Regions from separate parts of the Halomonas sp. AOP22-C1-8 genome, predicted to be linked through region 2. Evidence: predicted binding sites of a transcription regulator. Region 2 holds the regulator's gene; the other holds the start of a gene.
The links. Region 2 encodes sigma-54, which starts transcription at its own class of promoters, with help from an activator protein. Its sites were predicted from a motif close to TGGCACNNNNNTTGCTNT; they were not measured.
Positions count from the first base shown of each region.

Region 1 (5,504 bases), on a different contig from region 2:
CTTCCAGAATGAGCGCATTGATGGGTTCAAGCAGCTCACCATCGACTTCACCCAGCAAACGTTCGGCAGAGATACGGCGGCGATCCAGATTGGGCGAGTAAAGGTCCACCACAGCAATCGCGCTGCGCAGCTGGTTTCGCAGGGCGTTATTGATGCCCACGCGGTCCAGGTCGCGGCGTGACATCTCACCCAGCGGTTCATTCGTCAAGGCGTCGGCCACCGGCCACTCTCGGCCACTGTTATCGAGTACGACAACAAACTGACCATCGTCGGCACGCTGCAAGCGGCCATCCAGCAGAGCCTGCAGCCAATCACGGGCGCGCTCGTCGTCGCTTTGCAATATGGCGGTAATCGCCTCGCCTTTATCGCGGTAGGAATCGACATCCAGCGCCTCAAGAAGCTCAAGCGCGGCGTCATTATCAGAAGTATCGGGGCCTGTCTGTGCCTGTACGTTGAGTGTTATGCCCAACAACACAGCGCACAAAAACCCCCAGGAAAGGAAACGCCTCATGGGGTTGTTCCTTTGGTGGTCAAGGTGGAGAGTTAGCGTGCTCCCTTGCCGCCCGATCAGGCGGGCGGCAAGGGGTGGCCAGTATTATTCGGCGAGCGCCGCTTCGGCTTCTTCAGTAGCGGTGCTGCCACCGCATGAGCCGTTCACAACGTTGAAGTTGCCGCACTCCATGGGCTTGCGCCAATCGGCAATCAGGTCGCGCGAGCCGGGCAAGTAGTCGGACCAGGCATCGCCGGCAACGGTTGAGGGCGTTTGCCAGACGATATCGAACTGGCCATTGTCCTGCACTTCGCCAATCAGTACCGGCTTAGTGATGTGGTGGTTGGGCATCATCGCCGCATAGCCACCCGAGAGATTGGGCACACTCACGCCGATAATGGCATCCTTCACCGCGCCTACATCGGTGGTACCCGCTTTACGCACCGCCTCGGCCCACATGTTGAAACCGATGTAATGGGCTTCCATTGGGTCGTTGGTGACCGCTTCTTCATTACCGGTGTGCTCAATCCAGGCGTCGATAAAGTCGTAGTTGTCATCGGTATCCACGCTCATGAAGTAGTTCCAGGCAGCCAGATGGCCAACGAGCGGCGCAGTGTCGATACCGGAAAGCTCCTGCTCACCTACCGAAAACGCAATCACTGGAATATCAGCGGCATCAATACCCTGGTTGGCAAGCTCGCGGTAGAACGGCACGTTGGCGTCGCCGTTGATGGTCGAGATCACCGCGGTAGACTTGCCCTCTTCACCGAAGCGACGAATCTCGGAGACGATGTTCTGCCAGTCGGAGTGGCCGAAGGGCGTGTAGTTGACCATGATGTCGTCGCCTGCCACGCCGTGCTCATCTTTCAGAAACGCTTCGAGAATGCGGTTGGTGGTGCGCGGATAGACATAGTCGGTACCCACCAGAGCAAAGCGCTCAATGCCGACTTCGTTAATCAAATACTCGACAGCGGGAATCGCCTGTTGGTTGGGCGCGGCACCGGTATAGAAGACGTTTGCAGACGACTCTTCTCCCTCGTACTGCACCGGGTAGAACAACAGACCATTGAGTTCTTCAAACACCGGCAGCACCGCTTTACGTGATACCGATGTCCAGTTGCCGAACACCACGTCTACCTCATACTGGGCCAGCAGCTCGCGGGCGCGTTCGGCAAACAGCGGCCAGTTGGAGGCCGGGTCCACTACCACGGCTTCCAGCTGACGACCCAGCAGACCACCGGCTTCGTTCTGCTGCTGGATCAGCATTTCAACAGTGTCTTTTAACGTCGACTCACTGATAGCCATGGTGCCGGAAAGGGAGTGAAGGATACCCACCTTGATAGGGTCATCATTGGCTGACGCATGAAACGATACCGAAAGGGCCAGTGCAGAAAGACCCAGCAGTGCCTGTTTTTTCAAGTTCATGTTTCGCATCCCCAAGCTGCAAGCGGGCAGCTAGATATTTGTCATTAATCAGGTGTACTCAATTGCCTGAAAGCGCCTGTAACTCGTCCTGCACATTGCACGATGCGTTCCACACTTTAAAAAAACATAAAAAATTCAACCATATAAAAAGTATACAAGTTGTTTTACAGGAGTTTTCCATCTTTGATTCAGGGTCTTAAAGCGCTTCATTGGTGCTAAAGCGGTCTGATTCGCACGATAAAAGTGCATAAAAACTGTTCATTTTTATCCTTTTATCGCCAAGCTTCTGTTTTTAAAACATTTAGCGTTTTCTTGGCCTGTGGTTTGCAAAATGCCTTGTATACAAGACCATGAATAACCAAGGGCCAAACATGATGACCACACGCGGCTGGACACTCGAACAATGGCGGCAGGCATATAACGAGGGCGCAACCCCGGAAGCCTTACTCGGTGAGTTGATCACGCAACTCGCCAAACCTGACAGTACCGACAATGCCTGGATTTCACTTCTCGACCAAGAGGGGCTGGCTCATGCCCTGGCAGCACTTCAAACACGCCTGGACGAGGCGGGCGGCAAGATAGACAAGCTGCCGCTTTACGGCATTCCGTTTGCGGCGAAAGACAACATTGATGCCGCTGGGTTTGCCACCACGGCGGGCTGCCCGGCCTATGCCTATCAACCCACCCGTGACGCTGCTCTGATTGATAAGCTGCTCACCGCGGGCGCAGTACTCATCGGCAAGACCAATCTGGATCAGTTTGCCACCGGCCTGGTGGGTACCCGCTCTCCGTTTGGTGCCGTGGCCAATAGCTTCAATCCTGAAGTGGTGAGCGGCGGCTCAAGTTCTGGGTCGGCGTCCGTGGTGGCACGCGGGCTAGTGCCGTTCTCACTGGGTACCGACACGGCAGGCTCCGGTCGCGTGCCCGCCGGCTTGAATAACCTGGTCGGGCTTAAACCCACCAAAGGCCTGTTCAGCATCGATGGGGTGGTACCGGCGTGCCGTTCGCTGGACTGTGTCTCCATCTTCTCGTTGACTGTCAATGATGCCGGGCAGATCGCCGAGCTGATGGCCGGCTTCGAGCCTGCCGACGCTTTCTCACGCAAGGCGCCAAGCGCCCTTCCCCCGGATGCCCCGGCCATGCGCCGCCCTGGTCCGCTAACCAGGCTTGCCATCCCCCAGTCGCCTCAGTTCTTCGGCGACGTGGCGGCCGAAACCGCTTGGCAAACGGCAGTGGAGAAATGGCAAAAGCTTGAAGGGGTAACGCTCGTAGAACTTGATTTTGCCCCCATGCTTGAACTGGCAGCCCTGCTTTACGAAGGGCCGTGGGTAGCGGAGCGCCACGCCGCCGTGGAAACCTTCATGGCCGAACATGCCCAGAACATGAATGACGTGGTGCGCGGCATTATTAGTAACGCGGGTAAATTCAGCGCCACCGATACGTTCAAGGCGCAATACCGCAAGGAAGAGCTGGTTCGGGTGATCGATAGCCTCTTGGATGATATCGATGGTCTGTTAGTCCCCACCGCCCCTACCGCGCCCACTATCGCATCAGTGAATGCCGACCCGGTAACGCTCAATAGCCAGCTCGGCACCTATACCAATTTCGTTAACCTGGCCGATTTTTGCGCATTGGCGGTACCCGCCGGGTTCCGCGACGATGGACTACCTTTTGGCGTCACCCTGGTGAGCGGCGCCTGGAAGGATCGGGAACTACAGGCACTGGCCAGCCGCTGGCTAAATGCCCACCCGACGCCGCTGGGTGCCACTGACCAGGCACGCCCGCCGGAGACCGTTCATACCACCTTTGCCGTCCCCACCGTTCAAGTCGCTGTGGTAGGTGCTCATCTTTCCGGCATGCCGCTGAATACCCAACTGACCGAGCGCTATGCCTGGCGCGTGGCATCCACGACAACGTCCGCCAATTACCGCCTGTTTGCCCTGCCCAACACGGTACCGCCCAAGCCCGGCCTGCAGCGCGTTCACGAAAATGGTGCCGCCATCATTGTTGAAGTATGGGAAATGGCCGCGTCGGAATTTGGCTCGTTTGTTGATCTGATTCCCCCGCCGCTGGGTATCGGGAGTGTCGAGCTTGCCGACGGCCGCTGGGTCAACGGCTTTATCTGCGAAGGGCATGGAACCACGGATGCTCAGGATGTCACCGAGTTTGGTGGCTGGCGTGCCTACATCAAGGCCCAAACCTCCCACGCATAACGAGGCTATGACCCATGTTCAATAAAGTATTAGTTGCCAACCGCGGTGAAATCGCCGTACGTACCAACCGCACCTTAAAAGCGCTCGGTGTCGGCAGCGTTGCCGTTTATTCCCATGAAGACCGCCACAGCCTGCATGTGGAAAGCGCCAGCGAAGCCGTGGCCCTTACGGGCAACGGCGCCAGTGAAACCTACCTGGACAAGCGCCAGATTCTTGATGCCGCCCGAAAGACCGGCGCGCAGGCCATTATTCCCGGGTACGGCTTTCTGTCTGAAAACGCTGACTTTGCCGAAACCTGTGGGCGTGAAGGTATCGTTTTTATCGGCCCCACGCCTACACAAATGCGCGAGTTCGGACTAAAGCACCGCGCCCGTGAGTTGGCCGAAGCGGCAGGCGTGCCGCTAGCCCCAGGCAGCGGCCTGCTCGACAGCGTAGAAGAGGCGCTTACCACCGCTGAACGCCTGGGCTACCCGGTAATGCTCAAAAGCACCGCGGGCGGCGGCGGGATTGGCCTGACGCGCTGCAATAGCGCCAAAGAACTGCAAGACGCTTTTGAAACCGTTCAACGCCAGGGCAAAAACTTCTTTAACGACAGCGGCGTCTTCCTTGAGCGCTTTATCGCCCGTGCCCGCCACGTGGAAGTCCAGATTATCGGCGATGGCCACGGCAACGTGGTGGCATTAGGCGAGCGTGACTGCTCATTGCAACGCCGCAACCAGAAAGTCGTGGAAGAGACGCCAGCCCCCAACCTGCCCGCGGCCACCCGCCAAAAGATGCTGGATGCGGCCGTGGCGCTGGGTGAATCGGTCAACTACCGTTCAGCGGGTACCGTTGAGTACATCTACGACGCCGAGCGTGATGAGTTCTACTTTCTGGAGGTCAACACCCGACTGCAGGTAGAACACCCTATCACCGAAGCCGTGACCGGCCTTGACCTGATCGAATGGATGCTCAAGATTGCCGCGGGCGACCACCTGGACCTGGCTAATGTTACGCTCAGCTTGAACGGTGCGGCCATGGAAGTGCGCATCTATGCCGAAAACCCGTTAAAGGATTTTCAGCCCTCGCCCGGGGAACTAACCGACGTACACTGGCCCGGTGATGGCGTGCGTATCGACACCTGGGTCGAAAATGGCAGCCAGGTATCCGCTCACTACGACCCCATGATCGCCAAGCTGATCGTGCATGGTAACGACCGCGCGGATGCTCTGGCCAAGCTGCGTAAAGCACTGGATGAAACCCGCCTGATGGGTATTGCCACCAACCTTGACTACCTGCGTCAGGTGGTTGCCCAGGCGAGCTTTGCCGAAGGCAAGGTCTCGACTCGCGCGTTGGAAAGCTTTCACTTTCAGCCCTGCGTTGCCGAAGTGGTCTAC
Region 1 is NZ_JBQSYD010000006.1:94,112-99,615, reverse strand. Features, by position in the region: gene urtB (urea ABC transporter permease subunit UrtB) at 1-511, opposite strand, end outside; gene urtA (urea ABC transporter substrate-binding protein) at 596-1,915, opposite strand; gene atzF (allophanate hydrolase) at 2,287-4,128, shown strand; gene uca (urea carboxylase) at 4,143-5,504, shown strand, end outside.
Region 1: the regulator sigma-54 is predicted to act here: its motif matches at 2,229-2,246, upstream of atzF (allophanate hydrolase).

Region 2 (5,504 bases):
ATTTCGTTGAGCGTCTCTTCCTCTTTCTCTATCGCCTCTTCAAGCGTCATATCACTGTTGCGCGTTAACGGATGGCGTCGCCGTGTCGCAGAATAGCGTTCCAGTAAAATACGTGAATCGGTGGTTAGATAGATAACCTGACAATCTATAGGCCGCGCGCGCAGCTCTTCAAGCAGTGCGGGAAGGCGCTCAAGCGCCGCTGGCAGGTTGCGGGCATCGATACTGACCGCTAGATGTGTACGTTCACCCTCGTCACGGAGTTCGTCAATCAAAGAACCAAGCAACATGGCGGGGAGATTATCAATGGCGTAATAGCCAATATCTTCCAGCGCTTGTAATGCGATTGATTTGCCAGAGCCAGAGCGGCCGCTAATAATCACCAGTTGCATAGTGGCTCTCTCTGATTGAACGTATAAAAGGGATAACGCATGAAAATGTGTTAGTCGTTATGGGCGATTATGGAGCGGCCTGTTCGCGAATCTTGCCCATTAGCAGGTCAAGCAAATCGTGCTGGCTGCTGGTTTTGCGTAATGCCTGGCGTGTGCTCGCATCATTCATAATGGTGGCCACTTGTCCCAAAAGCGACAAATGCGTGTCGTCAGCCTCTTCGGGAACCAGCAGCACAAAGACGAGGTCGACCGGGTCGCCATCAATAGCATCAAAATCAATAGGTTCTGATAATTTTAAAAAACCCGCAATAGGCGTAACGCAATGTGGGCTGCGCGCATGGGGGATGGCGACGCCGTTACCGATCCCCGTGCTGCCAAGACGTTCCCGGCCGATCAGTCGGCTGAAAACTTCCTGGCTATCCAGACTGGGTGTATTTTGAGCGATAAAGGTGCTGAAAAACTCCAGCACCCGCTTTTTGCTGCCCCCGGGCACGTCGTAAAGTACGCGCTCCGGGGGGAGGATGGTTTCCAACGTCATTGAATTAACGCACGCCAGCGCCTTGGGCGCGAGCTTGTGCTTTTTCCTTGTGCTTAACGAGTTGACGATCAATTTTGTCTGCTAAGGCGTCAATAGCGGCATACATATCGACATCTTCGGCGTCGGCATGTAAGTCGGCGCCTGCCGCATGAAGGGTGCACGCGGCATGTTGGCGCTCCTTCTCAATAGATAAGGTGACTTGTACCGTGGTGATGTGGTCGTAATGACGTTCGATGCGTTCAAGTTTTTCATTAACGTAGTCACGCAAGGCGTCAGTCAGTTCTACATGATGACCCGTGATATTTACTTGCATTGACGTGCTCCTTATCCATCGGACTGAATTTCGATTGTAACCCTTTTTACGGTGTTGCAAAGCCCCTGTCGCGAGTTTTGCCATTTCTCTTGTAACGACTAACGCAAACGACGACGTTCACTTGATGAGGGAATGCCCAGCGACTCACGATATTTCGCCACCGTACGGCGTGCCACTGTGATGCCGCCATCTCCCAGTAATGTCACCAAACGACTGTCCGAAAGAGGTTTGCCGGGAGGCTCATCTTGAATCAACTTTTTAAGCCGGGCGCGAATCGCGGTGCTTGAGTGGCTGTCTGCGCCATCCTGCCCGCTAATTTGGCTTGAGAAAAAGTACTTGAGTTCGAATACGCCCCGTGGGGTATGGATATATTTTTGTGTGGTGACCCGAGAAATGGTTGATTCGTGCATCTCAACCGCCTCGGCAATATCGGCAAGAATCAACGGCTTCATCGCTTCTTCACCGTGCTCTAAAAAACCGATTTGGCGAGTGATAATCTCGCGCCCTACGCGTAGAAGCGTGTCGTTGCGGCTGGACAGGCTTTTGATTAGCCAGCGCGCTTCTTGCAAGTGCTCTTTTAAAAACTGGTTATCCTGACTCTTGTCTGCACGCTTGATTAAGCTGGCGTAGTCGGGCTGGATACGCAGCCGGGGCAGGGCTTCAGGGTTAAGCTCCAGGTGCCAGCCTTCATGATCATGACGTACGACCAGGTCGGGCGTGATATAGCTATCGTCGGTGACGCCATAAGCGCTGCCTGGGCGTGGGTCCAGGCTTCGGATCAGACCGATCACATCGTCTAGCTGCTCATCGTCCAGGCTTAGGCGGCGCTTTAATAGGCGAATGTCATTTTTGCCCAGCGCTTCAAGAAACTGGCGAACCAATCGGCGCGCGGGAACCAGTAGGGGCGTGTCGTCGGGGAGCGTTGCTAACTGAAGCATCAAACATTCGCGCAAGTCACGGGCGAAGACGCCCGTTGGCTCGAACTGCTGTAAGCGCATCAGAGTGGTCTCTAACTCTCGCTGGCTGAGACCTTCGATGCTCTGAGCACGTAACCCATCGCGGATATCGTTGAGCGGCTGCGTCAGGTAGCCATTGGCGTCCAGTGCATCAATCAGACTTTCGGCGATTAGCTGCTCACGAGCCGTAAAGTCGGTCATCGCCAGCTGCCAAAGGAGATGTCCATGCAGGCTTTGTCCCGCGGCCTGGCGTTCAAAATCGGGGCCTTCGCTGCTGCCAGAGCTACCCATGTCCTGGTAAGTGTCAGACCAGTCGCTATCGACAGAGAGTTCCTCGGGAATGCTTTCTGACCACTCCTCGTCAGGTGTTTCGACGGTCGCCTGCTCGCCGAACTCGTCTTCCTGCTCCAGCATTGGGTTGGCATCCAGTGCCTGCTGAATTTCCTGACGTAGATCCAATGTCGATAGCTGTAGCAGTGCAATCGCTTGCTGCAGCTGAGGTGTCATGGTCAGCTGCGTACCGATACGCAATTGGAGAGAAGCTTTCATGACCATCTGAGAACCACTCGTTAATCGGAAAGCTTCACCCTAGTGCGAGTCATGTTGTTGTGCAAGTGCAATAAGCATGCCACTGATAAAATTTTTACTGCAGATCACTGTTTAGCGGTGAAATTAAATTCATAAGCGAAAATCAGCACCCAGGTAAACTTCCCTCACTTTTTGGTTATCAAGGATAGTCTGAGGGCTGCCGCCAGCAATAATGTGGCCGTCACCGACAATATAGGCGATATCGCAAATATCCAGTGTTTCTCGGACGTTATGATCAGTAATTAGCACGCCAATGTGGCGCTGTTTTAAGGCGCGAATAATGCTCTTGATTTCACCAACCGAGATGGGATCGACACCTGCAAATGGCTCGTCCAGCAAGATAAACGCGGGCTCTGTGGCCAAGGAGCGGGCAATTTCGACGCGCCGCCGCTCGCCGCCGGAAAGGCTCATGCCCAGGTTGTCACGGATGTGGGTAATATGAAAGTCGTCAAGCAGGGCCTCAAGCCGCTGCTCTCGTCCTGCCCTGTCCAGATCTTTGCGGGTTTCCAGAATCGCCATAATATTATCCGCAACCGATAGCTTGCGAAAAATAGACGCTTCCTGGGGTAGATAGCCAATGCCGGCCATCGCGCGTTCGTGCATGGGAACGCGGGTTAAGTCTTGCTCGTCGATACGCACCGTACCCGCATCAGACTTCACCAGGCCCACAATCATATAAAACGATGTGGTTTTACCCGCGCCGTTAGGGCCAAGCAGGCCTACCACGCTGCCTTGAGCAATCTCCAGGCTAATGTCTTTAACCACGCGGCGGCGCTTATAGCTTTTTGCCAAGTGATTGGCGTAAAGGGTTTTTATGGGTGGTGCTTCCGCAATAGACATGGTTGACTCCTATTGCGCTGGCTGAAGCGTCATACGAATACGCTGCGGCTCGCTACCGTTTACATCGGAGCGTGCCTGCACCACTTCGCGGTCAATGAAGTATTCCAGGCGGCCACCGGTAAACTGATCACCCGCTTGGGTCAGTTCGGCCTGGTCAATAAGCTCTACACGCCGCTCTGCTACGTGATAAACCACGCGGCGTGCCCATCCTTCCATCGGTGCGTCCTGATCATCGAGTTGATTGCGTAGGTAGGCGCGCTCTCCGGTGGCAATAGCGCGAGAAAGCTCACCCGCGTCGTTACGGATAATTTCAACGCGATCACCACGTAGTTGCATACTGCCTTGGCGAATATTGACATCGCCTGAATAAACGGCAGTGCCTGCACGCTGATCAAGGTCTAGCTGGTCGGCTTCTACTTCAATGGGGGCTTGGCTTGTCTGGGCCGCTGCCGATAGCGGCACCGCAAGGGCGAAAAGCGCGGTGCGAATAAAAGCGTTCATAGCGACTCCTAAGGATTTTGTGTTGCGGGGGGGTGATGGCCGCGGACGTTATCGGTTAGTCGGACCTGGCTATCATCAAGCCAAACATCCATACGTGATGCGCTCATTCGTTGAGGTGGCTGCTGAAACACGGCGGGCGCCTCGCTCCAGACATGACGCGCTACCCCATCATAATGTAATAACTCAGTATCAAGCTGCCAGCCTTCTGTAGGCGCCAGGAGCTGTGCATCACCAGACAGTGTTAGTGCTTGGGTGGCCGTGTTCAGAACGCCTTCGTTGGCGTGAGCGAGCCACTCTCGGTTATCACTATCAAACAGTGTCGCTTCGGGTTGAGTGACTTCGGCCTGGGTGCTTTGTGGTATGTAAACCAATAAAGGCGCGGACAGCGACTGCTGGATATGCCCTGTTTCACCAAACAGCGTGATCTCGGCATTTTCCAGCACGTGGCCAGGCTCTTCAGCCTGCGCTTCTTCGTCAACGGGCCGGTCTTCCGGGCCGCGTGGGTCCAGCCATACTAGCAGCCCCCCTAAAGCGACCACCAGGGCCGTTAACCCGACGCGTTTCTTGGTTCTTTGAAACATTACACGCGACCATTCAAATACGACTCAAGAACAGTACTCCAGTGGCCCTGCGCTTCAAGTAATGTATCGCAAATTTCACGTACGGCGCCGTGACCACCCAAGCGGTCGGTAATCCAGTCAGCGTGGGTATGCATGTAATCGGGTGCGTTGGGGACCGTAATGCCAACGCCTGCGCGTTTGATAGGCGCAAGATCAGGCAGGTCATCGCCGCAGTAAGCCACCTGGCTTAGGTTCAGGTTGAGGCGCTCGCACAGCGCTTTCAAAGTAGTGAGCTTATCTTCGCAGCCCTGGTGGACAAGGTTAATTCCCAGCGCCGCAGCACGCTGGCTCACCATGGGGGAGTCGCGTCCTGTAATTAACGCCACATGAATGCCCACACGTTTAAGCAACTTTAAGCCATGGCCGTCTTGTGTATGGAAGGCTTTGATCTCGATACCATCGGCTTGAAAGTATAGCCGTCCATCGGTGAGCACACCGTCAACATCGAGGGCAAGTAGTCGCACATGGCGAAGCTGGTCAAGTAGCGCAGTGGGGAGGGCCATAGGGACTCCTTGTCAGTAAACTGTTGGGTAAAGTGGTTAGATAACGCCGCTGGCAAGCAAGTCGTGCATATGGAGCGCCCCGATGGGGCGCTGTTCGTCATCGACGACCGCTAGCGCAGTAATACGGCTATCTTCCATGATGCGCACCGCTTCGGCGGCCAGTAGGTCGGGGCCAATACGTTTGCCGGGTCGGGTCATTACATCGTCCACGGTTACTTTACGCAGATCATGAAACTGGTCGAGGGTGCGGCGTAAG
Region 2 is NZ_JBQSYD010000003.1:48,535-54,038, forward strand. Features, by position in the region: gene rapZ (RNase adapter RapZ) at 1-389, opposite strand, end outside; gene ACT3TY_RS02450 (PTS sugar transporter subunit IIA) at 457-927, opposite strand; gene hpf (ribosome hibernation-promoting factor, HPF/YfiA family) at 932-1,240, opposite strand; gene ACT3TY_RS02460 (RNA polymerase factor sigma-54) at 1,339-2,751, opposite strand; gene lptB (LPS export ABC transporter ATP-binding protein) at 2,875-3,624, opposite strand; gene lptA (lipopolysaccharide transport periplasmic protein LptA) at 3,634-4,125, opposite strand; gene lptC (LPS export ABC transporter periplasmic protein LptC) at 4,134-4,706, opposite strand; gene ACT3TY_RS02480 (KdsC family phosphatase) at 4,706-5,248, opposite strand; gene ACT3TY_RS02485 (KpsF/GutQ family sugar-phosphate isomerase) at 5,285-5,504, opposite strand, start outside.